DNA from 4 places in the Brevibacterium sp. GP-SGM9 genome. Region 1 is predicted to be linked to each of the others. Evidence: riboswitches for the same ligand, from Rfam matches in the RefSeq annotation. Region 1 holds a riboswitch; each other region holds the start of a gene.
What was found. A riboswitch is a leader RNA that binds a small molecule or an ion and turns the genes downstream of it on or off. The one in region 1 is predicted to bind thiamine pyrophosphate.
Positions count from the first base shown of each region.

Region 2: linked by a shared signal. The riboswitch ahead of ACH82I_RS04225 (3-oxoacyl-ACP reductase) and the one ahead of thiO (glycine oxidase ThiO) in region 1 are both predicted to bind thiamine pyrophosphate.
Region 3: linked by a shared signal. The riboswitch ahead of ACH82I_RS07535 (TenA family protein) and the one ahead of thiO (glycine oxidase ThiO) in region 1 are both predicted to bind thiamine pyrophosphate.
Region 4: linked by a shared signal. The riboswitch ahead of ACH82I_RS05945 (ECF transporter S component) and the one ahead of thiO (glycine oxidase ThiO) in region 1 are both predicted to bind thiamine pyrophosphate.

Region 1 covers NZ_CP178563.1:792,733-799,877, forward strand. Annotated here, with positions in the region: gene ACH82I_RS03560 (histidine kinase) at 1-280, opposite strand, end outside; gene ACH82I_RS03565 (DedA family protein) at 473-1,144, shown strand; gene ACH82I_RS03570 (histone deacetylase) at 1,151-1,726, shown strand; gene ACH82I_RS03575 (ketopantoate reductase family protein) at 1,680-2,627, opposite strand; gene thiE (thiamine phosphate synthase) at 2,629-3,363, opposite strand; TPP riboswitch at 3,375-3,477, shown strand; gene thiO (glycine oxidase ThiO) at 3,468-4,685, shown strand; gene thiS (sulfur carrier protein ThiS) at 4,682-4,924, shown strand; gene ACH82I_RS03595 (thiazole synthase) at 4,926-5,693, shown strand; gene moeB (molybdopterin-synthase adenylyltransferase MoeB) at 5,690-6,922, shown strand; gene ACH82I_RS03605 (SRPBCC family protein) at 6,910-7,145, opposite strand, start outside.
Region 2 covers NZ_CP178563.1:925,578-932,722, reverse strand. Annotated here, with positions in the region: gene ACH82I_RS04240 (NCS1 family nucleobase:cation symporter-1) at 1-658, shown strand, start outside; gene ACH82I_RS04235 (aspartate/glutamate racemase family protein) at 813-1,565, shown strand; gene ACH82I_RS04230 (GntR family transcriptional regulator) at 1,611-2,303, opposite strand; TPP riboswitch at 2,422-2,517, shown strand; partial or broken gene ACH82I_RS04225 (3-oxoacyl-ACP reductase) at 2,605-3,396, shown strand; gene ACH82I_RS04220 (LLM class flavin-dependent oxidoreductase) at 3,399-4,079, shown strand; gene ACH82I_RS04215 (LLM class flavin-dependent oxidoreductase) at 4,076-4,297, shown strand; gene ACH82I_RS04210 (hypothetical protein) at 4,334-4,735, shown strand; gene ACH82I_RS04205 (DUF885 domain-containing protein) at 4,814-6,484, opposite strand; gene ACH82I_RS04200 (MFS transporter) at 6,603-7,145, shown strand, end outside.
Region 3 covers NZ_CP178563.1:1,634,996-1,642,140, reverse strand. Annotated here, with positions in the region: gene ACH82I_RS07545 (uridine kinase) at 27-680, opposite strand; gene ACH82I_RS07540 (ATP-grasp domain-containing protein) at 753-1,760, opposite strand; gene ACH82I_RS07535 (TenA family protein) at 1,895-2,587, opposite strand; TPP riboswitch at 2,584-2,690, opposite strand; gene ACH82I_RS07530 (VOC family protein) at 2,759-3,121, shown strand; gene ACH82I_RS07525 (MFS transporter) at 3,194-4,627, opposite strand; gene ACH82I_RS07520 (HutD family protein) at 4,874-5,443, shown strand; gene ACH82I_RS07515 (hypothetical protein) at 5,692-7,101, shown strand.
Region 4 covers NZ_CP178563.1:1,289,201-1,296,345, reverse strand. Annotated here, with positions in the region: gene ACH82I_RS05950 (ABC transporter ATP-binding protein) at 1-778, opposite strand, end outside; gene ACH82I_RS05945 (ECF transporter S component) at 778-1,407, opposite strand; TPP riboswitch at 1,431-1,539, opposite strand; gene ACH82I_RS05940 (metallophosphoesterase) at 1,663-3,513, shown strand; gene ACH82I_RS05935 (universal stress protein) at 3,566-4,546, opposite strand; gene ACH82I_RS05930 (DUF4916 domain-containing protein) at 4,696-5,235, opposite strand; gene ACH82I_RS05925 (MmgE/PrpD family protein) at 5,479-6,975, shown strand; gene prpB (methylisocitrate lyase) at 6,975-7,145, shown strand, end outside.

The DNA of each region.
Region 1 (7,145 bases):
GGATGAGGATGAGGATGGCGATGAGGCCGTTGAGGAAGAAGAACACGCGTCGTCCCGGATCCGGGCCCAGGCTGATCCCGAAGCCGCGGAACTGGCGTGCGCGCTCCCAGCCGCTGACTCTGTGCGCCCACCGGGAGCTCGGCGGGAGGCAGGAGACGAGGATGAGGGGCAGGAACAGCAGTCCGCCCCAGAGCACGCCCCACACTGCTGCCGCCCAACGGGTCGCGAACATGCGGGACTCGCGGGGAATCCGAGCGGTCAGCGACATCGGCCAGGGCATGGGTCGATCGTAGCAACGCGGGTCTGCCCGCGCCCATGGGTTCGACCGCAGTCCGAACTTCCGGTTTCCCGCATACCGACGCCGGCATGCCTGCGCGCACGCCCCGGGTGAACCTCAGGCCGTGCTCGGGTCCACCGACCTCAGCCCTGCGCTGTGCCTCGTATCCGCCGTCTCTGCGGGTCACTACCGTAGATGAGTATGGACCTCGCCCTGCAGATGCTCACCGACACCGTGACCTCCCCATGGGTGTACCTGCTCATCCTCGTCTGCGCCGGACTCGATTCGCTGCTGCCCGTGGTCCCGTCCGAGACGGTGCTCATCACGGCGGCCGCCTATGCCTCCACCGGGCAGCCGCATCCTCTCGGTCTGCTCACCGCGGCCGTCGTCGGTGCGGTAGCCGGGGACTTCGCCGCCCACCTCGTCGGTCGCAGCGGGGGCGGAGTGGTCCAACGGTGGCGCCGCCATCCGCGCCTGGGCCGGGTCCTCTCCCGTTCCGAGGAGATCTTCTCCCGCCGAGGCGGTGCCGCGCTCATCGCGGGCCGATTCGTGCCCGGCGGGCGCACGGCGGCGACGATCGCCTCCGGGGTGCTCGCGTTTCCGGTGGGACGGTTCCTGATCTTCGATTCCCTCGGTGCGCTCGCCTGGGCAAGCTATTCCACATCCATCGGCCTGCTGGGCGGGCTGGTCTTCGAGGACCGTCCCCTGCTCGGTGTGGCGCTGGGAGTCGGGATCGCCCTCGTGGTGACCGTCATCGCCGAGGTGGTCCGGCGGATCGCCGAGCACCGATCCTCTCCGCACGGCACCGGTCGGACACACCGAGAACCGACCCGCTCGACGACAGTTCAGGCCGACATGGCACGATAGACGGAGATGTCTGAATCACTCGTCTGGTACGTCAGCTACGGATCGAACATGGCCCGGAACAGGCTCGCCTGCTATCTCGAGGGCGGTCGTCCCGAGGGAGCGTTCGTCACCTATCCCGGGGCGCGGGACCACAGTCAGCCGCGGGCGGAGTCCGGCATCGAACTGCACGGCTCGATCTACTTCGCCGGGAACTCCAGTGTCTGGGGCGGCGGCATGGCATCCTACGACCACGCCGTGCCCGGTCCCACGCCGGCCAAGGCCTATCTCATCACCGCCGAACAGTTCGCGGATGTCGCCGAACAGGAGATGCACCGCGCCCCGTCTGCGGAGAATTCCGTAGAGCGGCTCGCCTTCGAACTGCCCTCCGGTGCCTCTCATGCCGTCGGACCGGGACGCTATGAGACGCTGCTCGTCCTCGGCCGCCGGGACGAGGTGCCGCTGATCACGTTCACGGCCCCGCACGGCGCCGCGGACGTCGAACACACTGTACCGACGGAGGCCTATCTGGCGATGCTGCGCCGCGGTCAGGACGAGGTCACCGCACTCGGAGGGACTCACCCGCTCGCAGCTGCACAAGTGTGAGGTCGAGCAGGGGCGTGGCCACACCGAGTTCGCTCGCCGCTCGGGCCAGATCGCCGAGGATGTGCTCCGTCTCGCTCGGCAGACCCGCTGTCACATCCCGGTAGAGCGATGAGGTGAATTCCGATCCTGCAGCGGTGAGCATCGACAGTGTCATCTCCCGCGAGCTCTTCGACACCGGATGACCGGCGGCCGCGGCGATGGCCTCGAGTTCGTCGACGATGGCGACCACATGGTCCCGGCCGCCTGCTTCCATGATCGCTCCCACCGGGGCTCGGAACAGGCAGGTGACGACACCGGCGGCGGCGATGAAGACCCATTTCTCCCACAGTCCGTCGACGATGGTGCCGATGATCTGCAGCTTGAAGCCGGGGACGTCGAGTGTCTTACTGATGTCGGCCGGAACCTCGGCTCCGTCGAGATCGCCGATGGTCATCACCGCCAGATCCGTCATCTGGACGATCGCATCGTCTTTGATGGTGCCGACGATCTTGACGAGTCCGCCGAGGACCTGCCCGGGGAACTCCTGCGTCAGCCGGTCGATCTGTGCCATGCCGTTGAGGAAGGGAATGATCTGCGTTCCGGGGCCCACCGCCGGGCGGATGTCGTCGATGATCGATTCGAGACCGTTGGCCTTGACGGCGACGATCACCAGGTCGAATGCGGTGTCGCCATGTTCGGGCCCGGCCGCCTCGGCGAGTTCGGAGGCAATGAGCACGGCAACGTCGTTCGTCTGATCCTCCCCCGGGGCGATGAAGCGCAGGCCGTTCGCGCGCAGCTTCTCCGCCCGTGCCGGACGGACGAGGAAGGTGACGTCACGTCCGGCTTCGAGCAGCCGGGTTCCGAACGCGCCGCCGGTGGCTCCGGCGCCGGCGATGAGGATCTTCATGTCCTGTGCTCCCATCTCAGCGAACCTCGCTGCTGTCATCAGAATTCGTCGTCACTGCGGTCCTGAGCGCGCCTGCGGCCGCCCGGGGATCATCTGCCTCCGTGACCGCACGGACGACGACGATGCGACCGGCTCCTGCCGCAGTCACCTCGGCGAGGCGCTCACCGTAAGAGATCCCGCCGATCGCGAACCAGGGCTTGCTCACCGCCGAACCGAGGCCACGCAGCGGCTCGAGCCCGATGGCTGCGCGGCCGGGTTTGGTGGGGGTCTCCCACACGGGACCCAGACACAGGTAGTCCACGTCGGGGTCCGCCTCGGCGGCCTTCGCCTGCTCGAGGGAATGAGTCGATCGCCCCAGGATCACATCGGGTCCCAGCACGTCCCGTGCCTGCGTACTTGTGAGATCTCCCTGTCCGACGTGGAAGACGTCGGCGCCAACGAGGAGTGCGACGTCTGCACGGTCGTTGACGGAGAACAGCTTTCCGTGCCGGTGTGCTGCTTCTCTGAGCACCATGAGCGCGTCGATCTCCGCGCGGGCTTCGAGGCCCTTGTCTCGGAGCTGGATGATATCGGCTCCTCCGGCATAGGCGGCGTCGAGGAATTCGGCCAAGTCGCCTCGTTGACTGCGGGCATCGGTGCAGACGTAGAGCCTCGCCTCCTCGAGCCGGTCTTCGCGGAAGCCTCTGGTCCTGGTCTCGGACGGACTCGGAGCGTCTCGGACTGCGGTGCGCATTGTCTTATCGGCGGCCATGATCCTAGAGTAGAGGAGTTCGCGGGAGCCTCATAAAGAGGCTGAGAGGGCTTCGTGCCGACCGTCAGACCTGATGCGGATCATGCCGCCGGAGGGAGAAGCCCATGCACGCCATTGTGGTCGGGGCCGGGATCATCGGCCTGTCGACGGCCTGGTTCCTGCGCCGTTCCGGTGCCGCCGTCACCATCGTCGATCCTGCCCCCATCTCGGGTGCCACGCATGCCGCCGCTGGGATGCTCGCCCCCGCCGCCGAGGTGGCCTGGGGTCAGTCTCCCCTGTATCCGCTCATGCGCGCCTCCGCCGAGCTCTACCCGGAGTTCGCCGCAGCGGTGGCGAGCGCGACCGGTCACGATCTGGGGCATTCGTACGCCGAGACCCTCGTCTGCGCCGGAGACCGGGCGGATCTCGCTTCGCTGCGCGAACTCACCGCCTTACAGCAGGCGAACGGCTTCGAGACCACGCTGCTCAGCGGGTCGACGGCCCGCGAGCTCGAACCCTCGCTGGGGCCGGGCGTGTGCGGGGCGGTGAGGATCCCCGGCGACCATGCGATCGATCCTCGCCGGCTGTCTGCGGCACTTCTCTCGGCCGTCTCCGATCATCTCGTCACCCAGCGAGTGACCGGTCTGGTCCGGTCGGGGCAGCGCACCTGCGGAGTCGACCTCGGTGACGGAGGCAGGCTCGAAGCCGACCAGGTCGTCATCGCCGCCGGGGCTGGCTGCAATGAGATCATCGGGGCCCCGAGCCTGCCGCTGCGTGAGGTGTGGGGCGAGGTTATCCGTCTGCGCTTACCGGAGAGTTCGCCGCCTCTGCTCACCCGCACCGTCCGCGGTCTGGTCAATGCTCGTCCCATCTATGTTGTGCCGCGACCCGACGGGGAGCTTGTGCTCGGAGCCACCTCCCGGGAGGACGGACGCGGCGGGCTCAACGCCGGCGGAGTCCACCGGCTGCTCCAGGACGGCGAACGACTCGTCCCCGGCATCCTCGACGCCGAGATCACCGACATCACCACCCGAGCCCGACCCGGTTCGCCCGACGATGTGCCGATCATCGGCCGCATCGACCCGGGGTGCGTGATCTCGACCGGCTATTTCCGCCACGGCATCCTGCTCGCCCCCTTCGGCGGCAGACTCACCGCCGAACTCGCCACCGAACTCGCCTCCGACAGCGGAGTCACCTGCGACGAGGACTGTGAGTGGCTGCCGGCCGGGGCTCTCGATGCGGTGTCTCCGGAGCGGTTCACCACTCCGGCCCACATCCGTCCCCCGGACACCGACCTCAACTTCACTGCCCCGCACGCGACCACGGCAAGGAGCCGCTCATGACAACGACCATCACACTCAACGGCGAGGAACACGAACTCGCCGGCCCCACCTCGGCGCTCGAGCTCGTCGCCGGCATCGTCGGCAGGGATCTTCGCCCCGACGGCACCCCGAGCGACGGCACACGTCTGGGCATCGCCGTGGCCGTCGACGGAGAGGTCCTCCGGCGCGGCCGATGGGCCGAGTTCGCTCTGGACGAAGGCCACACCGTCGACGTCGTCACCGCTGTGCAGGGAGGCTGAGATGAGCTGGACCATCGATGGAGCGGCTATGAACTCCCGCCTCGTGATGGGCACGGGCGGAGCCGGTTCCCTGAGCATCCTCGCCGAGGCGCTGCAGGCTTCGGGCACCGAGCTGACGACCGTGGCGATGCGGCGCTTCGATGCCGAGTCCCGCGATTCGGTGTTCGCACTCCTGCAGGACCTGGGCATCCGCGTCCTGCCGAATACCGCCGGCTGCTATACGGCCAGGGACGCGATACTGACCGCCCAGCTGGCGCGGGAGGCACTCGAGACGAACTGGGTGAAGCTCGAGGTCATCGCCGATGAGGACACGCTGCTGCCCGACCCGATCGAACTCTTCCGCGCCGCCGAGGAACTCGTCCTCGACGGGTTCACCGTCTTCGCCTATACGAACGACGATCCGGCCCTGGCCAAACGGCTCGAAGACGCCGGGGTGGCCGCGGTCATGCCCGCCGGGGCCCCGATCGGCAGCGGTCTGGGCATCCTCAACCCGCACAACATCGAAACCATCGTTGCCAGGGCGCAGGTGCCGATCATCCTCGATGCCGGTGTCGGCACCGCCTCCGATGCCGCTCTGGCGATGGAGCTCGGGTGCACCGCGGTGCTCCTGGCCTCAGCGGTCACCCGCGCCCACGATGCGAACTCCATGGCCCGAGCGATGGCTCTGGCCGTCGAGGCCGGACATCTCGCCGCCGGTGCCGGTCGGATCCCGAAACGGCCCTTGGCGCTCGCGTCCTCGAGCTTCGCCGGAATGGTGGAGTCGCTGTGAGCACGGCGATCAATCCCGGGCCGTTGGTGGAACCCGGGGAAGAGCTCTCCCGGGACGAACTCGCTCGTTATGCCCGCCACCTGAGCCTGCCGGGCATCGGTCTCGAGGGACAGCGGCGGCTGCGGGCCGCCTCGGTGCTCGTCATCGGGGCGGGCGGACTCGGCGCACCCGTGCTGCAGTACCTCGCAGCGGCGGGAGTCGGTGCGCTCACGGTCATCGATGACGATGTCGTCGAAACCTCGAACCTGCAGCGACAGATCCTCCATCGCGATGCCGACGTCTCCCGGGCGAAGGTCGATTCGGCGCGGGATGCGCTCCTCCGGCTCGACCCGAACGCACGGGTGCGGGCGATCAGGAACCGGTTGAGCCCGGACAATGCGCTCGAGCTCTTCGCCTCCCATGATCTCGTCATCGACGGGGCCGACAACTTCGCGACCCGGTATCTGTCCAATGATGCCGCCGAGCTCACGGGCACGCCTTTGGTGTGGGGAACGATCTTCCGCTTCTCCGGTCAGGTGAGCACCTTCGTCCCCGACCATGGGCCGATGCTGCGCGACCTGTTCCCCGACATCCCCGAGGCCGATTCGGTGCCGAACTGCGCCGAGGGCGGAGTCTTCGGGGTGCTGTGCGGGACCGTCGGTTCGGCGATGGCGACCGAGGCGATCAAGCTCATCTGCGGCATCGGCGCACCGTACATCGGTCGGCTGCTGCGCTACGACGCGCTCAGCGGTGAGTCGTCGACGCTGCGTTTCTCCCCCGATCCGGATCGTCCCCCGGTCACCGACCTCGCCGAGGTGGCCGTGGCCTGCGCTGCCAGGGACCACACCGCCGACGACGGGGCAGGTCCTGCGCAGGCGGCATCGAATACGGAGATCGGTCTGGCTGAGTTCCTCACCGGCGAGGGTGGGCGGCTGCTCATCGATGTGCGCGAGGACTGGGAACGTGAGCTGTCTTCGATTCCCGGTTCGGTGCGTGTGCCGCTCGGCGCTGTTCGGTCCCGCGGATGGGATGCGGTGGCACCGCTTGTCGATACCAGCGCCGAGAGAATGGTCGTCGGCACGGACACGGTCCGCGAGATCATCGTGCACTGCAAGTCCGGGGTCCGCTCCGCCGAGGCGGTCGACATCCTCACAGCGGGTGCTCCCGCCCGGGTGCGGATCCGATCGCTGTCGGGCGGCATCGACGCCTGGTCAGCGAGCAGCGGTACCGGTACGCCTCAGGGACGCTGAGGTTCTTGGGCCAGGTGGGCGGCGAGTCCTCGTTCGCCCGCCCGCATCACCGAATCGTGGAGGCGGGCCGCGAGGAGACGGAGCAGTCTGATCGATCTGCGAGTCGTCGTCACACACCAGGTGGATTCGATGGTCGTGATCGGTCCGTTCCTGCTCAGCGACCATTCGCCGACACCCCGGAGGTCTCCGGTTGCCGTGAAGCCGGCGAATCGTTCGGTCCTGA
Region 2 (7,145 bases), 130 kb from region 1:
GCTCGTCTTCGGCCTCGTCGTCATCTCCCTGGCCGGGGCCCAGTACGAGATCGACGGCACCGTCATCTCCTCGCCGGCCGATATCGTCCAGGCCATCGGCAATCCGATCCTGCTGGCACTGGCGTCCCTGGCCCTGCTCGTACTCACCGTCGCGGTCAACCTCATGGCGAACTTCGTCGCTCCCACCTATGCACTGACGAACCTGTTCCCGCGGCACCTCAACTTCCGTTCGGCGGCGATCATCTCGGCCGTCATCGGCTTCGTCATCCTGCCGTGGAACCTCTATGACTCACCTGTCGTCATCGTCTACTTCCTCGGCGGACTCGGTGCCCTGCTCGGACCCCTGTTCGGCATCATCATGGTCGACTACTGGGTGATCCGGAAGACGAAGGTCAACGTCCCGCAGCTCTACACCGAGGCGAACGACGGCGAGTACTTCTATCACCACGGTGTCAACTGGCGGGCGATCGGGGCCTTCGTTCCCGCCTCGGCGATCTCGCTGGTCTTCGCCCTGGTGCCGGCCTTCGCCGGCCTGTCCGAGTTCTCCTGGTTCAGCGGGGCTGCCCTGGCGGCGCTCATCTACTTCTTCATCGCCCGCCGCGACTTCACCTTCCGTGAGGTCGACGGCGAAGAGATCGCGGTGCCGACGACCCACTGAGCCGTGCGCACCACCCGCCGACAATGCAGCGCTGCGCTGCGCGACGTGCCGCCCCGACTGCACACCACCGCCCCGCACACCGACCACACAACGCCCCGTACCCCGACCGCACACCGACCCGCACCTCAATCGACCCGCACCCCAGGAGACCTCAGTGAAGATCCTCGTCGTCAACGTCAACACCACCGAATCGATGACCGAAGGCATCGCCGCAGCGGCCCGGTCGGCCGCCTCGGCGGGCACAGAGATCATCGGGGTGACCCCGACGTTCGGAGCCGAGTCCTGTGAGGGCAACGTCGAGAGCCATCTCGCCGCGCTCGGGGTGATGGACGCCGTGCTCAAGCACCAAGGCGACTTCGATGCCGTGATCCAAGCCGGCTACGGCGAGCACGGCAGGGAAGGCCTGCAGGAACTCCTCGACGTTCCGGTCATCGACATCACCGAGGCGGGAGCGGGCCTGGCGATGTTCCTCGGCCGTCGCTTCTCGGTCGTGACCACCCTCGATCGCACCGTGCCGCTGATCGAGGATCGGCTGCTCCTGGCCGGACTGCACACCCACTGCGCCTCGGTGCGGGCCTCCGGGATGGCCGTGCTCGAGTTGGAGAACGAGCCCGAACGTGCCGTCGCCGCGATCACGGAGCAGGCCGCCGAGGCGGTCGAGCGTGATCGTGCAGAGGTCATCGTTCTCGGCTGCGGGGGAATGGCGGAGCTCGCGAACTCGATCGTCGACCGGTGCCAGGTCCCGGTCGTCGACGGAGTCACGGCCGCAGTCAGACTCGCCGAATCACTTGTCGGCCTCGGCCTGTCGACCTCGAAGGTGCGCACCTATGCGCCGGCCAGGCCGAAGCAGATGCGCGGCTGGCCTCTGGGTGAGAACGCAGCCGTCTCCGCGCACGAAGCGGACTGAAGTACCCGCAGCGCAAGAGCTCTGAGTTTGCCGCGGCCCCGGAACTCAGTTCGGACCGGGTGATTCCTCGGCATCGTCGCCGCCAGGCGAATTGGCCAGACGCTCCTTGTGCTTGTCGTGCTGCTCCTGGCTGGTGCCCAGGTGCCGAATCGCCAGCTCGCGGGCCCTGCTCTGGTCCCGGCGGGCGATGGCTTCGTAGAGTTCGGCGTGCTCGGTGGCGACGAAATCGAGGTCATCATGCTGACTCAGCTGCCAGCGCATGCGGGAATCGAGCAGCTCGCCGATCTCGACGAGGAGCTGATTGCCCGAGAGCTCAGTGACGATCGCATGGAACTCGGCAGCACAGCGATGAGCGCCGACGGCATCCCCGGCCCGAGACAGCTCCTGCCCCTTCTGCATCGTCGCTTCCAAGCGCGCGAGTCCGTCGCGGGTGTGGCGCTGCGCGGCGAGTTCGAAGGACAGGGTGTCGAAGACCGTGCGCACCTCGTTGAGATCGGCGATGTCGCTGGGGGAGAAGTCGCGGACAGTCGACCAGGTGTTGGGTCTGTTCGTCACCAGCCCCTCGGCGGCAAGCTGTTTGAGCGCTTCGCGCACCGGGACGCGGGAGACTCCGAGTTCGGCCGCGAGGTTCCTCTCGACGAGTCGGTCTCCGGGATTCCTGACTCCGTCGATGATCTCATTGCGCAGGGCATCGGTGACCCGCACTGTCTCTGAGCGTGGAGTGTCATTGTTCTTCACCTGGTCATTCTCTCATTGTCGGTCCTGCTTGGACGGGAATCGAAGGCGGCTGATTCGAAGGCAGGATTCGACCGCGAGATTGCGGTTCGCGGTGGTGCAGGCTCGTGCTATGGTCGCAGGCAGTGACACGGGGTGCCCCGAGCGAGGGCTGAGAGAACACCCGTCGAACCTGATCCGGTTAGTACCGGCGAAGGGATTGTCCGCAGGATCGACTGCGCACCGTCACCGAGGTGACCCCTCGGTGATCGTCCATCCGTCGACCCGTACGGCGTTCCTTCGCCATGAGCATAAGGAAACGCACATGAGCGAGACCACCGACCAGACCACGAGCAACCCGCCGATCAACGAGCAGATCGTCCTCATCACCGGGGGCGCCCGCGGGCTCGGACTCAGCCTCACCAGGGCTTTCCTCCGCGAGGGCGCCAAGGTCGTCATCAACTACCTCACCAGTGAAGACTCCGCTCGCCGGCTCGCCGCCGAGCATCCCGACCGGGCCGTCGCGATCCGCGCCGACGTTCGTGATCGGTCACAGGTCGACGCCCTGTTCGCCGAGGCGGCTGCGCATTTCGCGGCTCCGATCACCACGGTGGTCAACAACGCACTCATCGATTTCTCCTTCAACGGCGATGCCCGACCCCACGCCGAGGAGATCACCGTCGAAGCGCTGACGGCACAGTTCCACGGTGCCGTCGGAGCGGCGACGAACACCACCCAGGCCGCATTGGCCGGATTCGCACAGGCCGGATCGGGCCGGATCATCAACATCGGCACCAACCTGTTCCAGAACCCGGTCATGCCCTACCACGACTACACTGCGGCGAAGGCGGCGCTGCTGTCGCTGACGAGAACCTTCGCCGCCGACCTCGGGCCCAGGCAGGTGCGGGTGAATATGCTCAGCGGCGGCCTGCTGCGCACCACGGACGCCAGCGCCGCGACACCCGCAGAGGTCTTCGACGGAATCGCCGCCGGTACCCCGCTGCAGCGGGTGACCACCCCGGAGGAATTCGCCGACTCCGCACTCATCTTCGCCTCACCCTGGTCGCGGGGGATCACCGGTCAGAATCTCGTCGTCGACGGAGGACTGGTGAAGAACGGATGTCTCACGACCAGACGCCCCACGACCCGACGCCGCATCGTCCGGTCCATCTCAATCTTTTCGCCCACGGCTGCGGACACCATTCGGCGGCCTGGCGGGCCGAGGATTCGACGGTCGAGCGCCTCGGCGACATCACCTACTGGGAGGAACTGGCTCGGATCGCCGAACGCGGACGGTTCGACGCCTTCTTCCTCGCCGACGGACAGTCGGCCGGAGTCCCGGGCCTGGCGAACGGCCCGCGGTGGCTTCTCGAACCGCTGACCACCCTGACCGTACTGTCCCGAGCGACGGCGCATATCGGACTGGTGAGCACGATCTCGGCGAGCTTCTGGGATTCGTTCCACGCGGCGCGGATCCTCGCCGGCCTCGACCACATCTCCGGTGGCCGGGCCGGGGTCAACATCGTGACCTCGACGACCGACGCCGAGGCACGCAACCACGGCATGGACGGACTGCCCGCGCATGCGCAGCGCTACGCTCGGGCCGAGGAATTCACCTCGGTGATGCTCAGGCTCTGGGACTCGTGGCCGGCCGAGGCGATCCTCGCCGATCGCGACGGTGACTATGTCGACGAATCTCGACTGCAGTCGATCGACTGCAGTCGATCGACCACTCAGGCGATCACTTCTCTGTGGCGGGCCCGCTCAACATCCCCTCGACCCCGCAGGGCCGACCGGTGATCTTCCAAGCCGGCGCCTCCGCGCCGGGCCGGGACCTGGCGGCCCGGTTCGCCGACGGCGTCTACGCGGTCGCCTGGGACTTCGAACAGGCACTCGAATACAGGCAGGACGTCCTCGCCCGTGCCGCGACCGCCGGACGCGACCCCGACTCGGTCACGGTCATGCCCGGGCTCGTCACCTATGTGGCACCGAGCGAGGCAGGGGCCAGGGAGCTCTAGGCCGAACTCAACGACCTGCTGCCCGTCGCGGACTCGTTGCGCCAGCTGGCCTACTTCACCGGGCAGGGCACCTCCGACTGGGACCTCGACGGTCCCGTCCCGGAACTGCCCCCACTCGAGGAGTTCACCGGTCCGCAGGGACGCTACGCCACGGTGCTGCGGATCATCGAGACCACCCGGCCGACGGTGCGCGAACTTCTCGGCTACCTCGCCGCCGGTGGGGGACACGCCACCTTCATCGGCACTCCGGAGCACATCGCCGATGAGATTCTGCGGTGGATCGACCGGGGAGCGGCCGACGGCTTCAACCTCATGCCGCCGGCACTGCCGGGCAGCCTCGAGGACTTGGTCGATCTCGTCGTCCCGATCCTCCAGGACCGTGGCCGCTTCCGGCGCGACTACACCGGGTCGACGCTACGCGACCACCTCGGCGAGTGACCCGGCACCGACTGTGCCGGGCCCCGGGGTCACCTCGGTAATTGCCGGGCTCGGCGGTGACTGCCAGGCTCCTCGGGCTCAGCGCCTGATCGCCCGACCGAGCGTGTCGAGGCCGACCGAGCCGAGGTTGAGGGCCTTCGTGTGGAAGGCCTTGAGATCGAAGTCGGCACCGGCTTCGGCCTTCGCCTCATCGCGGAACTGCTCCCACAGGCGCTGACCGATCTTGTAGCTCGGGGCCTGGCCCGGCCACCCGAGGTAGCGGTCGAGTTCGAAGGCGAGGAAGGAACGGTCCATGGCGACGTTGTCGGTGAGGAACTGCCAGGCCTTCTCCCGGTTCCAGATCCCACCGCCGAGGCTGGCCGGAGCCTCGAGGCCGAGGTGGAAGCCGATGTCGAGGACGACCCTGGCCGCCCGCAGCCGCTGCGAGTCGAGCATGCCGAGGTAGTCGCCGGGTTCGTCCATGAATCCGAGATCGGCCATGAGCTTCTCCGCATACAGCGCCCAGCCCTCGCCGTGCCCGGACACCCAGCACATCAGCCGCCGCCAACGATTGAGGGTGTCGGAGACATAGGTGGCCTGACCGACCTGCAGGTGATGGCCGGGCACCCCCTCGTGGTAGACCGTCGTCTTCTCCTGCCAGGTGGCGAACTCGGTGACGCCCTCGGGCACCGACCACCACATCCGGCCCGGACGGGAGAAGTCATCGGTCGGGCCCGTGTAGTAGATGCCGCCGGTCGCCGACGGGGCGATCATGCATTCGATCGTGCGCACCGGTTCGGGGATGTCGAAGTGGGACTTGCCGAGCTCGGTGATCGCCTCGTCGGCGACCGTCTGCATCCAGTCCCGCAGCGCTTCCGAACCGTGCAGGGTCCGTTCCGGGTCCTTATTGAGAAGGGCCATGACCTCGAACAGGTCCTTGCCCGGAGCGATCTTCTCGGCCACCTGGCGCTGCTGCGCATCGATGCGGGCGAGCTCCTCGAGTCCCCAGGCATAGGTCTCGTCGAAATCCACCTCGGCGCCGAGGAAGTCCCGCGAATACAGGGCATAGGCCTCACGACCGCAGGCTTCGTTCTCCGGAGCGGCCGGGAGCAGCTCGCTTGCGAGGAAGTCGGCGAGTTCGGCGAAGGAGGCGCGGGCCGCTTCGGCGTGGCCGCCCAGCTGGTCGCGCAGAGACGCGGGCACCTCGGCGGCACCGGCGATCAGGGTGTCGAAGTTGCTGCCCGCTTCGGCCAGCGCACGGGCCTGTTCGATGACCTTCTCGACCTGGATCCGGGCGGAGACCCGGCCGCGTTCCTTGGCCAGGCTCAGCGACTCCCGGTACCCGGAGACCGAGTTCGGAACCGCGGCGAGCGTCGTGTCGATGGACTCCCAATGCTCCGTGGTCTCTGTGGGCATGAGGTCGAAGGCATCGCGGATGTCCTGCAGCGGTGAGGCGATGACGTTGAGGCTGGCATGTTTGATTCCGGCCTCGAAGTAGTCGCGGTCGACGCCGAGGCGGTCGCGCATCGCGTCGACGGTGACGCGATCGATGTCGTCGAGCTCGGCAGTCTTCTCCGCCTCGGCGAGCTTTTCGAGGGTGTCGACGGTCAGCTCGTTGATCGCGGCGAGTCCGGCGGGGGAGTAGTCGTCGAAGCCCTTCGCACCGTCGAGGCCGAGGTAGAGGGCCAGGGACGGGGAGAGGGCGAGTGAGCGGTCGACGTAGTCTTCGGCGACGGCGTCGATGGCTGAGGGAGTTCTCTTCTGAGTCATGGAACCCATCTTATCGCGAGCTGAGTCACATCGATCGTGGACAGGAAATCGTCGTCTCCGCGGAGCCGATAGCATGAGTGGGTTCCTCGGAGTCAACGGAGAGAGAGTCTGATCGTCGGTGTCACGCGCACAGCTGTGGACGAAGGATTTCATCGTCGGAATCTGCCTGAATCTGGCCATGTCGATGGTGTTCTACCTGCTCATGACGTCCATGGCCGGTTACGCCGTGGCACGCTTCTCCGCCGGCGAGGCGGCAGGCGGCTTCGCCTCCTCGGCGTTCGTCGTCGGTGCGGTCGCCGCCCGTGTGCTCACCGGGAAGTACCTCGACTTCATCGGCCGTCGGAAGCTGCTCGTCATCACCATGGCGGTCTCGATTCTCGCTTCGCTGGCCTACCTCGCCGCCGACAGCCTCGTCCTGCTCCTCGTCGTCCGCATCGTCCACGGCATCGCCTTCGGTGCGGGCAACACGGCGATCATGACCGCGATCCAGAGCGTCATCCCGGCCTCCCGGCGAGGTGAGGGCACCGGCTACTTCGGCACCGCCACGACCCTGTCCACGGCACTGGGCCCCTACCTCGGCGTGGTCATTCCCCGTCATTACGACTATCCGATGCTCTTCGTCGCCTCGGCGATCATGTCGCTCATCGCCTTCGTCCTCTGC
Region 3 (7,145 bases), 840 kb from region 1:
AACCGTTGAGTGTTCCCGATGGCAGTTCAGCTCAGCCGTGGAGTATCGAGATCGGCGTTGTCGATGAACCAAGTGGCGCGTTCCCACGGTGCTGCCTCGGCGAAGTAGAGCCGCTGCCCGCCGACGTAGCGGTGGCTCGCCTCGGATTCCGGATCTGAATCGCCGAGGTGGGGAAAGCGTTGGTTTCCCCTCGGCACGGACACTTCGAAGGGAACCTTGACCCAGATGCTCGCATCCCAGATCTCGCGCAGTTCGGGACGGTGGAGGAAGATGCCGTCGACGAGGAGGACACAGTCCTCAGGCAGGTCGAGCACCTCCGGCGACACCGGTTGATCCGCATCGACGTCCCAGACCGCCGGAGTGATCACCGCTCCCCGGCGGAACGGTGCCACCACCACGCGTTCAAAGGCTGCGTAGTCATAGGAGTCGCGGTAGAAGGACTCGGGGCCTCGGCCCGCGGCATAGCGAACCGCTCGGGGGTGGTGGAAGCCATCGATGCTCACCGAGGCGACCGAACGAGCGCACGCGCCCTCTGCCGCCAACCTCACAAGCTCCTCGGCGAGGACCGTTTTGCCCGCACCGTCGAGACCATCGACGGCGACGATGGCGCGATGCCCCGGTCGCACTTCACGGATCGCTGTGAGCAGGCGGCGAAGAACTGCTCGACGCGCACTCTTCATACCGACCAGAGTAGCCGAGCCGCACCCTGCGGTCTCGGCAGCACTCGGCAGTCTCAGTGGGACTCGGCGGTCTCAGTGGGACTGTGTGAACGCCTCGGTGCCGGGCACCGCCTCGGCGAGTTCACCCTTGAGGAATTCTGCAATCCGATCCGCGGCAGCGATCCGGCCGGCCCCGCGTTCGGTGTCCTCGACGCTCGGGTTGTAGTTCGTGTTCGTGTTGATGTCGTAGACGACCTGTCGGCCATCGAGGGTCTCGATGAACTCGATGCCGGCGATGTCGATGCCCAGCTGACTCAACAGCGTCTCTAGCCTGCCGACGAGGGGAGTCTGCGCGGTGATCTCCTCCCGGCGGGTGAACGGATCGACCGCAGATGCCGATGTGCCGGGCACCGCGCACGCGTCGGCCGGGCAGAGTTCGAAGGATCCCGCGGAGACATCGACGCGCACGGCATAGTGCAACCGGCCGCCGATGAACTCGGCGCGGGTGATGAAGGGCTGCGCGGGCTGCAGGTACTCCTGCACGAGGGTGATCCCGTCGATCGGCTCACTGGACCCGCCGGGAGCGAAATCGCCTGCCGCGGCATCGAGCTCGGCATGAGAGTCGAAGCGACGCACACCGAGGCCTTTGCCGCCCTGATTGTGCTTCGTGATGAATGGGGGAGTGAAGTCCTGTGCCGCCGCGGCGAGTCCGGTGCCGCCGAAGACCGCCGAGGTGCGAGGTGCGTCGAATCCGTGCGCGACCAACTCCTGGTGCTGGCGGACCTTGCTGACCTCGAGCTCGTAGACATGCGACGCATTGATCACCGTGCGCCCCGCCGCCTCGAGCCACGCGAGCACGGCACGTCCGTACTCCTTGACATGGGAATCCGTGCGGGTATGAGCTGACGCCGAGAGCCGGGACCAGAACAGACCCTGAGGCGGCTCCGCCGTGAGGTCGATCTGAGCCTCAGGCAGAAGCCATTCGACATAGTCGACGCCGAGACGCTCGAGTGCCTGCGCAAACGGGGCGATCCATTCGGGATTGTCATGGATGATGTAGACCGCGGGACCGTCCGCGACGGGAAGCAGCTGTGTGCTCATCGGTGATACCTCGCATCCTCCAGCGGCAGTGTCGGGTGACTGAGTACACCCGCACCTCTGATCTGTTCAACAATCTTAGTCCGGGTGGTCTTATCCATGCGAGGGAAACAGAATATGGACCGAGTGCGCCGGGGTCACGAAACGTCGTTGACCGCGTACGCCTCATCGAAGAACGCCAACTCCAGATCGACCGCCCGTTGCCAGATCCGTGCCAGTCTGTCTTGCGCCGCCACGGACTCCGAGTCATCACCGGTGGGAAACACGCGGTCGAGCTCATCGACGAGGAACTGCACCCAGGCGCGGAAGTCCGTCCCGCGGTGCAGTTCGATCCACCCGGCGTGGACGTCTCGTTCCGGCAGCGGATCCGAACGCTCACCCCAGTCGAGGTAGAGCCACTCGGCGATGACGAGGACGACAAGCAGATCCGGGTACGAAGCCGAGTCGACGACCTCGTCCATCAAGTCGCTGAACCCTGCGGTCGGGACGGTCAGCTCGGGATCAGCGTAGGCGGATTCGCCGACTCCCACCTCGGCGAAGGCGCGGACGAAGTACGAATCCTCATCGGCCACGAGGATTCCGAGCTGCTTGGCGAACCGCAGCTTCGGCGTCAACTCGTCGGCGTGGGCGACGCAGGCGCCGAGCATGGACAGGAACGATTCGAAGAACTGATAGTCCTGGATCAGGTACGTGCTCATCACGGCGTCATCGACGGTCCGCGCGAACAATTCGGTGACGAACCTGTGTCCGACAGCGGCGTCCCACGCCTCTGCGGACCGGGCTCTCAGGGCGGTCACGGGTCCGCCTTCGTTCAGCTCAATAGTGGTCATTGCCGTGTCCTCACTTCCTCCGCCGGTGCTCACCGGATCAGGTTCAAAGGGTCTGCTCTTCGCACTCTCAGCGCCGCTTCTCGGCGCTCCCCTGGGGTGATTCGAGCCTAACACCAGCGCCTTCGCTCAGGGTCTCTTCTCTGCGTCAGTGCCGCGGCGTAGACTCGCATCATGGCTATCGCAAAGCAGCCCGTGGTCGTTCTCGACGCTCCTGATGCAGGCGAACTCGCCAAGTTCTACGGCGAACTCCTCGACTGGACTGTCAACGTCGATGAGGACGGAACCTGGGCAGAGATCACATCCGACTCCTGGCCGCCGATCTGCTTCCAGCAGGTCGAGGACTATCACGCCCCCAGCTGGCCCAGTCAGGCGCACCCGCAGCAGATGCACATCGACGTCATGGTCGATGACCTCGACGTCGCCGAGGCGGCTGTGACTGAACTCGGGGCAGGAAAGGCGGCCGACCAGCCGGGGGAGACCTTCCGCGTCTTCCTCGACCCAGCCGGACACCCGTTCTGCCTGTGCCAGAACTGATGAACTGAGCCGTCGGGGGCCTAGCTCGCCCGGAGGGCCGGTGCCGACGACCCAGATGCTCGCGCCCGGACCTCAGGCGTGCTCGGCCTCGCTGTTGAGCTCCTCGGCGAGGTCCTTCGCCTCCTCCTTCGACGCTGCCGACGGGGTCGAACCCCACAGGGGACGACGATTGCTCTCCGGCACGAAGTGGATGGCGATAAGTCCGACGACTCCGGCCGCCACCAGGTAGACCGCCGGCCACATGAGGAACCCGGTCGCATTGATCAGCGTCGTCATGACGAACGAAGTGGTGCCGCCGAACAGCGAGATCGAGACATTGAACGCGATCGCCAGGGCACCGGCGCGAACCATCGTCGGGAACAGCGACGGCAGAGTCGAGGGCATCGTCGCGCTGAAGCAGATGAGGCTCAGACCCATCACTAGCAGCCCGAGGAAGACGACGACGTCATTGTGACCGCGGATGAGCCACAGGGAGGGGAACGAGAGCACGATGAGCGCAATCGAACCTGTTCTCACCACGGCCTTGCGTCCGACCTTGTCCGAGACCCGTCCGATGATCGGAATGAGACCCAGGCAGGCGGCCATGACGAGGATCTGCAGGATCTGCGAGGTCAGTTCGGAGACCCCGCCGCTGCCCTGGATGTCCTCGACCATCGGGAAATAGAGCGGCATGAACGAGGTGAGCATGTAGTTCGTGACGTTCCAGGCCAGGACCAGTCCGCAGCAGGCGAGCAGGTTCGGCCACAGGGCGAAGATCTTCTTGAACTCGCCCTTGGCATGATTCTTCTGCTCCTCCTGCTCCGACAGCCTCTCCATCTCCTTGTAGGCGGGAGTGTCGGCGAGCTTCGTGCGCAGGTAGACGCCGATGAAGCCGAGCGGCAGGGCGACGAAGAACGGAATCCTCCATCCCCAGGATTCGAGGAATTCCGGGGTGGACGCGGCCTGGATGATCGTGGCGAACAGAGCGCCGAGGACATAGCCGGTGAACGTGCCGACTTCGAGCAGGCTGCCGAGGAACCCGCGCCGCCGGTCCGGAGCGTATTCAGCGATGAAGGTCATCGCATTGCTGTACTCGCCGCCGGTCGAGAAGCCCTGCAGCAGTCGGCAGGCGAGCAGCAGGAACGGCGCCCACAGACCCACGGTCGCGTAGTCGGGGATGACACCGATGAGGAATGTGCCCGCGGCCATCATGATCATCGTGATCGCGAGGACCTTGTTGCGGCCGATCTTGTCGGCCAGGGGACCGAAGAAGAGACCTCCGAGGGGGCGGACGAGGAAGGCGACGGCGAAGAGACCGGCGACGATGATATGGCCGATGGGGCCCGAATCCTTCGGCAGGAAGATGCCCTCGATGACGACCGCCAGATAGCCGTAGACGCCGAAATCGTACCATTCGGTGATGTTGCCGATGGCCGCGGCGCCGATCGCCCGCTTGGTCACATCGGGCTTGGTCACGGTGATCTCTTCCGGACGCCACCGGCGCCGGACATTGTCTGGACCGAACATGTGCTTCCCTCCCTGCTGATGTCGTGAGAGGCACACGAGAACAGTCGTTCAGGGAACCGAGAATCATGCGCGGTCGAACCCGGCATGCCCCTCGCGATTGTGAAGATCGCTCGTGCGATCGTCCGAGTCGCCCCGACCGAAAGCACCACTCAAGGCTAGTCCTCTCAGCTCCTATGGCAAGTCCTCTTCCTCTTCCGGGATCTTCTCCGACCGCAGGAGCGCTGATCTCGCGGCTACAGTGAACCCATGCGCGTGCTCACTTCGTTTCACGAACTCTCACCCGTCCCCTGGGCCAACGGCGCCGGAGAGACGACCGAGCTGGTCTCGCTCGCCGACTCCGTGGCGCTGACCCCCGGACTGCGGCGCTGGCGGCTGAGCATCGCAGCACTTGAAATGCCAGGCCGGTTCTCCTCCCTGCCGGGGATGGCGCGATCGTTCCTTCCCACCGCCGAGGTGGTCCTCGAGATCGATGGACGTGTGCACCGGGTGGAACCGCGGCAGGTCCTCCGCTTCCACGGCGAGCAGGAGGTCACTCTCCTCGAACTGTCCCGCCCATGCCATGCGGTCAACCTCATGGTCGCCGATGCCGATGCCGATGCCGATGCCGATGCCGACGCTGATGCTGTGGCGAGCGGCGGTGCAGCGGCCGCGATGCGGCTCTCAATCGACAGCGATATCGACAGTGATGCTGCGGTCGGACGGCACCGCTTCGCCGTGACCCTCGACGAGGTCCCCGGATACTCTCGCTTCCAGCTGCTCGAACTCGAGGCCGCCGAGGTGTTGCCAGCGGGGCTCGGCGCGGTCATCCTGCACTGAGGCGATACCGACTCGCAGAGCTGCCGCGCACGGCGGGCTCCCGCGGCGACCTCGTACCCGTGATCCGAGCCTGAGGAAATGGTGCGAGTCGACTGTCCTCTGCGTCACACGAACCGACGTCCTTACTGGTCAGAGACGCCATTGGCGGTCGCGGCCATCAGCGGACTCTCAGCCTCGACGAGGGCGGGTCAGGGTGTCCGAACATTGCCGTCGCATACTGGTTCGAAGCACGGGCTTTTGGAGGAACATTGGCATCGAATCAGGGCGAATCAAACACACCGAACAAACGGGGAGACGAGCAGGGAACCACGGACGCTGAGAATGCAGCGCAGCACTCTCAGACGCTTCCGCTCATCACCGAGGAACTCGCCGCCACCCAGCACACCGGACAGTCCGGGGCCGACTCGACGACCCCGACCCAGCATGTGACGACCCCGGTGATGCCCCCGAATCCGATTCGCCGGGACGACGTGTCCCGAACCGCCGCGCTGTCGCGCACCTCCCCGACACCACCATCCGCTCATGCGGGCGACGCGGTCCAGACGGCCGAGGCCCAGCCGCAGGAGTCCGACGGCAAGGACGAGAAGAAGAGCGAAGGCCGGATCTCGGCCACGCAGCTGCTCGCCGGTGCCGGTGCCGCGGCCACCTCCTCGGTGATCGGCGGACAGCTCGGCGTGGCCGGCACCGTCGTCGGTGCCGGTGTTGCGAGCATCGTCACCGGTCTGGCCGTGACCCTCTACAGTCGCAGCCTCGACAAGGGCAAAGAGAAGATCAAGGAAGTCGGGCAGAAGCTCGCCCCGGCGGTCAAGGCCCAAGCCGGAGCCGTGAACCGGAGAACGGGCGTCGACGATGCGACCCTCGTCGACGCCCGACCCCTGAACGCGGCGGGCGGCCGACCGGCGGACGAGCCCGGGGGAGGGACCGCCTCGGCGGAATTCCCCGCAGCCGCTGCCGCCGGAACCGAGCCCCAGGACTCCGAGCCGGCAACGGCGGTCGACGACGACGATGAGACGCAGTCCTGGTGGCAGAAGCTGCGGCGCAAGCGGGTGCTCTACCCGCTGACGATCGGCGTTGCCGCCTTCGGCATCGGCCTCGGCGCAGTCGTCATGGCCGAATCCTTCACCGACGCCGACATCTCTCCGGGCACATCGGAGATCTCCCGCTCTGTGTCTGGGAACTCGAGCAGCGGCGACGAGACCGGGACAAGCGAGGACGGCGGCAGCTCCGCAGATTCGGGATCGTCCGGTTCAGGATCCGGCTCGGGAGAGAACGCGAATCAGGGCGGTAGCGAGAACTCGACGTCGAGCGAGGGAGAGTCCACCTCGGCGGGTGAGGACACCTCAGGGTCGACGAGCACCGGCGAACAGGCCGAACAGGGCACCGACGCAAGCTCGAGGTCGAATGCGGACACCAGCGGATCGACCACATCGGAGGGATCCAGCCAGGGCAGTACCGACTCGTCCAGCGGCGGCACCGACTCCTCGAGCGGAAGCTCGAGCTCCTCGGGATCGTCCTCGGCCGGTGGGTCGTCCTCGAGCTCCGGGTCCGGCAGCTCCGGATCCTCGGGGTCGGGCAGCGGTTCCGGCAGCGGCTCGGGAGGCTCCGGCAGCGGCTCCGGCGGCGGAAGCGCGGGCGGCTCAGCCTCGGCGCAGGGGTGAGCTGATCGACTCCGGATTCGGGAATGAGGGCAGGGTGGCCTTGG
Region 4 (7,145 bases), 500 kb from region 1:
CGGTGTGATCTGCAGGTTCGACCGGGCTTCTGTTCTCGTGGCGCCCGGGTACCCAGATCCCGCACTCATGCAGGACCTCGGACAGCGCCGGATCGTCGAAGATCCGCCTCGGCGGGCCCTGGGCGAGCAATCCACGGCGTCCGATCACGACGACGGTGTCGACGTGGTCGAGCCACAGGCTCACCCGGTGTTCGACGATGAGCATCGTCGCCGAGGTGGCCGCCTGGGTGGCGAGAATCGCGTCCCGGACCGCTTCCGCGGAGTCCGGGTCGATGTTCGCGGTGGGTTCATCGAGGACGATGACCTCGGGAGACATGGCGTGGATCCCGGCCAGGGCCAGACGCTGCTTCTGGCCGCCGGAGAGTGCCGCGGTCGGGTGATTCGCCGGCAGTTCGAGGCCCATTGCCGCCAGTGAGCTCGGGATGCGCGACTCGATGGTCGCGGCGGGCAGGCTCAGGTTCTCCATTCCGAAGGCGACATCGTCGCCGACCCGGGAGAAGATCACCTGCGAATCGGGGTCCTGGAGGACCAGCCCGGTGCCGCCTCGGCGAGGATCCGGTGCGGCGTCTCCGACGAGCAGCTCACCGGTCGACTCTCCCGACTCAGCCGGCAGGACGCCGGCGATCGCATGCAGAAGCGTGGTCTTGCCTGCCCCGGACGGGCCGAGCAGGAGGATCTTCTCACCGGCGGCGATGTCGAGATCGAGGGGGCCGACGGCGGCTCGTTCGCGGTCGGCATGGGTCCACGAGTAGCCGTGCGCCGTGATCGGCAGGGACATCAGCGGATGCGGCCGGAGGCGAAGGAGCTCAGCGCCCCGGTGCGGGCGATCGCCCGGTAGGCGTACCAGGCGCCGATGCCGGAGATCACGGCACCGGAGACGATCGCGCACACGGCGTAGGCGATCTGGAAGCTCGGCTGCCATTCGGCGTTGTACATGATGTTCTCGCTCACGGACATGAAGGCCCCGGCCATGAGGCCGGAGAGTGTGGTGATCCACAGTGAGAACCGGCGGTAGCCGAAGGCCGCGAAGATGATTTCGGCGCCGAGGCCCTGGATCAGCCCGGACAGCAGCACGGTGGCCCCGAAGTGCGAACCGAGGACGGCTTCGACGACGGCGGCGATGAGTTCGCAGAGCAGGGCGGCACCGGGTTTGCGGATGATGGCTCCGGCCAGGGGTCCGGCGAGGACCCAGAGTCCGGCGATCAGTCCGATCGAGGGTGGGAAGGCCTGGAAGCCGAGTTCGAGGACCTTCCAGCTCAGGGCCAGCACCCAGAAGATCAGTCCGACGGCGATGCCGAGGACGGCTGTGGTGACGTAGTCGACGACCCGCCACTTCTTCGTCTTCGGTGCCTGGGTGTGTGCGGGTGCGGTCTTCGCAGCGGGTTCCGGTGCGGTCGTTTTCGGCATTGTGCCTCCTCAGATCAAGGAGGGGTAGAAGAGTCTCGACTTCCTTCGGCGGTGCTAACCGCATCAGGTTCGAGGGTCTGCAGCTTCATCTGCACTCTCAGCGCCCCTCGCGGCGCTCCCCTGTCGTAGCCACCACTGTACAACAGGGTCTGGGTTCGGCCGAGCCGTTCTCATCATGGAGCGTTCACCTGCCGTTTCAGGCAGGGACGTATGCCGCAGACTCTTCTGTTACTACTGCTCGGTAGGAATGGTCTGGTGAAAACTCAGCTTCTCATCAGGTCCCTCAGCTCCGCGTCGGTTCTCGCACTTCTCACCGCGTTCGTCGCCGCTCTCGTTCCGGCTCACGCCGAGGTGGTCGAGGACTCGACGATCACCGATCCTGTTCTGCAGGTCGGTGCGGATGAGTTCTCCCGCAATCTGTCGTGGATGAGCGAGAGCTCGGATGGGGGAGAGGTTCGGTGGGTGAAGGTCTCCGAGCTCGAGGGCGAAGAGCTGCCCGAAGACGCCGACAGCGCTGAGACCTCCGATTCCGGTCGCTCGTCCGATCTCAAGCGACATTACAACCATGCGAGCATGACCGGTCTGGAAGCGGGCACCGAGTACGCCTACCAGGTTGGCAGCGAAGAAGATGGGTTCACGTCGGTGGAGACCTTCACCACCGGCACGCCGGGCGGGGACAGCGAGTTCCTGGTCTTCGGTGATCCGCAGGTCGGCTCCGGCAGCGGTGAGCCCGATGATGCGACCGGTTGGGCTCGGACGCTGAGTTCGGGTCTGACCACGGCCGAGGCGCCGCGCTTCTTCTATTCGCTCGGTGATCAGGTGAACTCGGCGGGCGATCAGGACGAGTACGCACAGTATCTCGCTCCGGAGGCGACCCGGACCGTGCCCCAGGCGACGACGATCGGCAACCACGATGTCGGCTCGAAGTCATACGAGCAGCACTTCAACCGACCGAACGTCAGCCAGGATCACGGGGGAGACGGACTGATCACCTCCGGCGGCGACTACTGGTTCATCGACTCCGGCGTGTTGTTCATCAACATCAACTCGAACAATCTCGACACGGATGAGCATGCCGAGTTCATCGACGAGGTTGTGGCTGAGCACGGTGACGAGGCCCGGTGGAAGGTCCTCGGATTCCACCACTCGATCTATTCGACTGCGACGCACAACGATGATCTCGATGTGAAGAAGCTGCGCAAGGCGATTCCGCCGGTCGCCGCTCGCAATGACATCGACCTGGTCGTCTCGGGGCACGATCACATCTATAACCGGACCTTCCTCATGGATTCCGAGGGGCAGCCGGTCGAAGGATCCGATGACGGCCGCGAGCAGGAGAAGGACGAAGGGCAGACCCTCTATCTAACGCTGACTTCGTCCTCGGGGTCGAAGTTCTACGACTACGTGCCCGGTCTCGACTGGGAGGCCAAGAGCGTCCACAACGACGTTCCCGCGTTCACTAGGATGCGGGTCTCCGACGATGCACTGCGGGCGACGACCTACGAGGTGCCGTCAGGAGCCGACGGACAGGTCTCGGCTCAGGCCGCCTCCGAGCAGATCGACGACGTCGAGCTCACTCGAGCCGGCGACGAGGACCCTGATCCCGGTGCGAACGCCGAGGCGGACGCCGATGGTGCCGAGGCGGACGGTGCAGGAGCGGAGGCAGACGCCGGATCCGAAGGCGCTGAAGGGGGCACGGACGCGGGTTCCGAGGCGAATGCTGCCGAAGCGGACACCGATACTGGTTCTGAAGCGGATTCCGACGCTGGCGCCCGAGCGGATGCGGGCGCCGACGGCACCGAAGCTGACTCAGGCGGCACCGAAGCAACGGCAGATGAAAGCGCTGAGGCCGGCGCGGGCGAAGAAGCAGGCTCCGACGGGGGAGAAGGTGACCCGGGCGCGGAGGCGGAATCCGACGCTGCCGGAGCGGAGTCCGACTCGGACTCCCACGACGCCGGTGCCGGTAGCACAGACCCGGTCGGCGGCGACCTGCCCCGGACCGGCGGTGAGATGGGACTGCCGGTCGCCATCGGCGCCGCCGCCGTTCTCCTCGGTGCCGGACTGGTGCTCCTCGCCAGACGTCGCCGTCGCGCTTGCAGTCACTGAGCCCTCCGCTCGCAAAGCGAGCGACACCCGCTCAGTTGGGATCGACACCAGCTCAGCTGGGAACGATCATCACCGGGCCTGCGGCATGATTGAGGACTCCGCGGGAGACGGAGCCAAGCAGCGCCGACTTCACGGCTCCGCGACCGCGTGTGCCCAGCACCGTGAGTTGGGCACGGCCGGTGGTCTCGACGATCGTCGACTTCGGATCGCCCACCGGCACCGAGGTGGTGATCGGCAGCTCGGGGAACTGAGCCTGCAGCCCCTCGGCCTCCGTGCCCAGGGCAGTCTCAAGCTGCTTCTGGCGACGCCCGGTGACCTCGGAGCTGAGTTCGAGGTCGGGGTACCAGTACAGCCATTCCTCGCCCGCGGGAAGAATGCAGATGATCTCGAGCCCGGTGCGCCGAAGCGAGGCCTCCTGGGCCGCGGTGAACATCGCGACCCGGCCGGCCTCCGAGCCGTCCACGGCCATAGCGACGGGACCGGACTCCTGCCCTGCAGCCGGCGAGTGCTCTCCGGAGCCTGAGTGCCGGGGCACGACGATCGTCGGGCAGTGCGCATGGGCGGGCAGGGCGGTGGAGACCGAGCCGAGTATCCGACCCATGAAACCGCCGCGGCCGCGGGCGCCGACGACGGCGACATCGGCACTGGTGCTGAGGGAGATGAGGACACCGGCGGCATCGCCGGGCGCGGTGCGGAAGCTCTTCGGGCCCTCGTGATCGCGGAGCAGTTCGACCGCCTCGGCGAGGGTCCTCTCCGCTGCCCGCTCGGCGACCTCGGCCTCATTCTCGGGCGGCATGGAGGCCATGTTCGCATAGACGGGGACCGGTTCCGTATACGACGTGACGACGGTCAGAGGGACATTGCGTCGGGTCGATTCCGCAGCGCCGTGGCGAACGGCCAGGGCCGACAGCTCGGAACCGTCGAAGCCGACGAGGACTCCCAGTGAATGCTCCAGCGACGCCTCGGATGCACGGGAATCGGTGGCACGGGCATCTGTGGGGCGAGAATCGGTGGGACGGGGTGCGGCAGTCATGATGGACCTCTCCATCGGGGCCTGACCAACCCTGAGACCGACGACGGCCCCGAAAACCAACTCCGTCGGCATCAGGGCCAGTCTATCAAAGGACTTCTACGTCTTGTAGAAAAATTTCCGGCTCAGGTTGCTCCGGCGAGCTCGACCCTTCAGATCGGGAAGCCCAGATGCGCGAGGGCGACTCGCAGGACGTGCTCTTGGCCGTGGCAGAGCTCGGAGACGATGTCCTCTCGCTGCGTCTCCTCCGGAGTCAGCCAATCGAGGCTGAGCGCATCGGCGCGCGGGGTGCACTCGCCGCGGACCTCGAGGATGAAGCACATCGAGATCGCGTGCTGCCTCGGATCGTAGAGAAGGGAGGAGCCCTCTGTCGGGAAGTACTCGGCGATGTGGAACGGGGCGATCGCCGGCGGAATGACGGGCAGGGCCATCGGCCCCAAATCGTTCTCCGCGTGCCTCATCAGCGCCGCGCGGATCGACTCGTGGAAGCGGATCCGTCCACCGACGACCTCACGGCCCAGGGTGCCGTCGTCAAGACTGCGCAGAAGCAGTCCGATGCGCTCGACCTTGCCCGACTCTCCGACCCGCACGGGAATCGCGTTGACGTAGGGGATGGGCATGCGTCGTCGCAGCTGTGAGAATTCGGCGTCGTCGAACCAATTGTCGTCGTAGTCTAAGGCGGTGCGCGTCATTGTGCCATCGTCCCACATCGTGGGCCGCGGCAGAAGACTTCAGCCGGAACCCGGCGGGCCCTGCCGAGTGCCGGGGCTTGGCCCGCTCTTCCCCCCCCGGTGGTGATCGAGGGGAGGCTTCGGGTAAAGTATCTTGATGTCGAGATAAAATTCCGGCCGATCCGTGACAGCGCAGTGACGTAGCCTACAGTGGTGAGCACGACACTCGACCCACACGGTCAAGGACGTTTGAAGGGGAAATCCATGATCAATCATGAAGTCCGCACGCATAAGAGCTCAGAGAACCTGGCTCGCGAAGACCAGCTCGCCTGGAAGATCGCAGAGGTTGCTTCCGACCCGACTCCGGTCGACGCAGACGTCACCGAGATGGTGATCAACCGAGTCATCGACAACGCCTCCGTCGCAGCCGCCTCGGTGCGCCGTTCGGCACCGCTGCACGCTCGCGAGCAGGCCCAAACCCACCCGTTCACCCCCGGCGCCGCAATCTTCGGCCTGCCGCTGAACGAACGCTTCTCCCCGGAATGGGCCGCCTGGGCCAATGGCGTCGCGGTCCGCGAACTCGACTTCCATGACACCTTCCTCGCCGCCGAATACTCCCACCCCGGCGACAACATCCCGCCGATCCTCGCGGTCGCCCAGCATAAGGGCATCGGCGGCAAGGACCTCATCAACGGTGTGGCCACCGGGTACGAGATCCAGGTCGACCTGGTCAAGGGCATGTGCCTGCACGAGCACAAGATCGACCACGTCGCCCACCTCGGCCCCTCGGCCGCGGCCGGAATCGGCGCGATGCTCGGCCTCGACACCGAGGTCACCTTCCAGGCCGTCCAGCAGGCCCTGCACGTGACCACCGCGACTCGCCAGTCCCGCAAGGGCGAGATCTCCTCATGGAAGGCCCACGCCCCTGCGTTCGCCGGAAAGATGGCCGTCGAAGCCGTCGACCGGGCGATGCGCGGCGAAGGCGCACCGAACCCGATCTACGAAGGCGAGGACGGCTTCATCGCCTGGATCCTCTCCGGCCCCGAAGCTCGCTACACCATCCCGCTGCCGGGCGCAGGCGAGGCCAAGCGCGCGATCCTCGACACCTACACCAAGGAGCACTCGGCCGAGTACCAGGCGCAGGCGCTCATCGACCTCGCCCGCAAGCTCGGCGGGGAGATCGAGGACCTGTCGAAGATCAAACGCGTCGTCATCCACACCTCGCACCACACCCACAACGTCATCGGCACCGGCGCCAACGATCCGCAGAAGATGGATCCGAAGGCCAGCCGCGAGACCCTCGACCACTCGATCATGTACATCTTCGCCGTGGCCATGGAGGACCAGGGCTGGCACCACGAGCACTCCTACGCCCCCGAGCGCGCCGGCCGCCTGGAGACCGTGGCACTGTGGCACAAGATCGAGACCACCGAAGACAAGGAATGGACCCGCCGGTACCACTCGACCGATCCCAACGAGAAGGCCTTCGGCGGCCGCGTGGAGATCGAATTCGAGGACGGTTCGACGCTGGTCGACGAGATCGCCGTCGCCGATGCCCACCCGCTGGGTGCCCGTCCCTTCGCCCGAGCGAACTACATCGAGAAGTTCAAGACCCTCTCCGAGGGCATCCTCACCGGTGCTGAGCAGACCCGCTTCATCGAGCTGGCCGAGGACCTCGAGAGCCTCGACGCCAAAGGCGTGGCCGAACTGTCCTTCGCCGTCGACGGACTCGAGCACAGCGGCTCGAAGGGCATCTTCTGATGCTGGGCGCCACAGCGACCCCGGCCGAGCGTCGGGCGAAGTTCCGCGAACTGCTCGCTGGGGACCAGATCGTCCAGTTCCCCGGAGCCATCAACCCGATCAACGCCCAGATCATCGAGCAGACCGGATTCGAAGGTGTCTACATCTCCGGCGGTGCGTTCTCCGCCGCC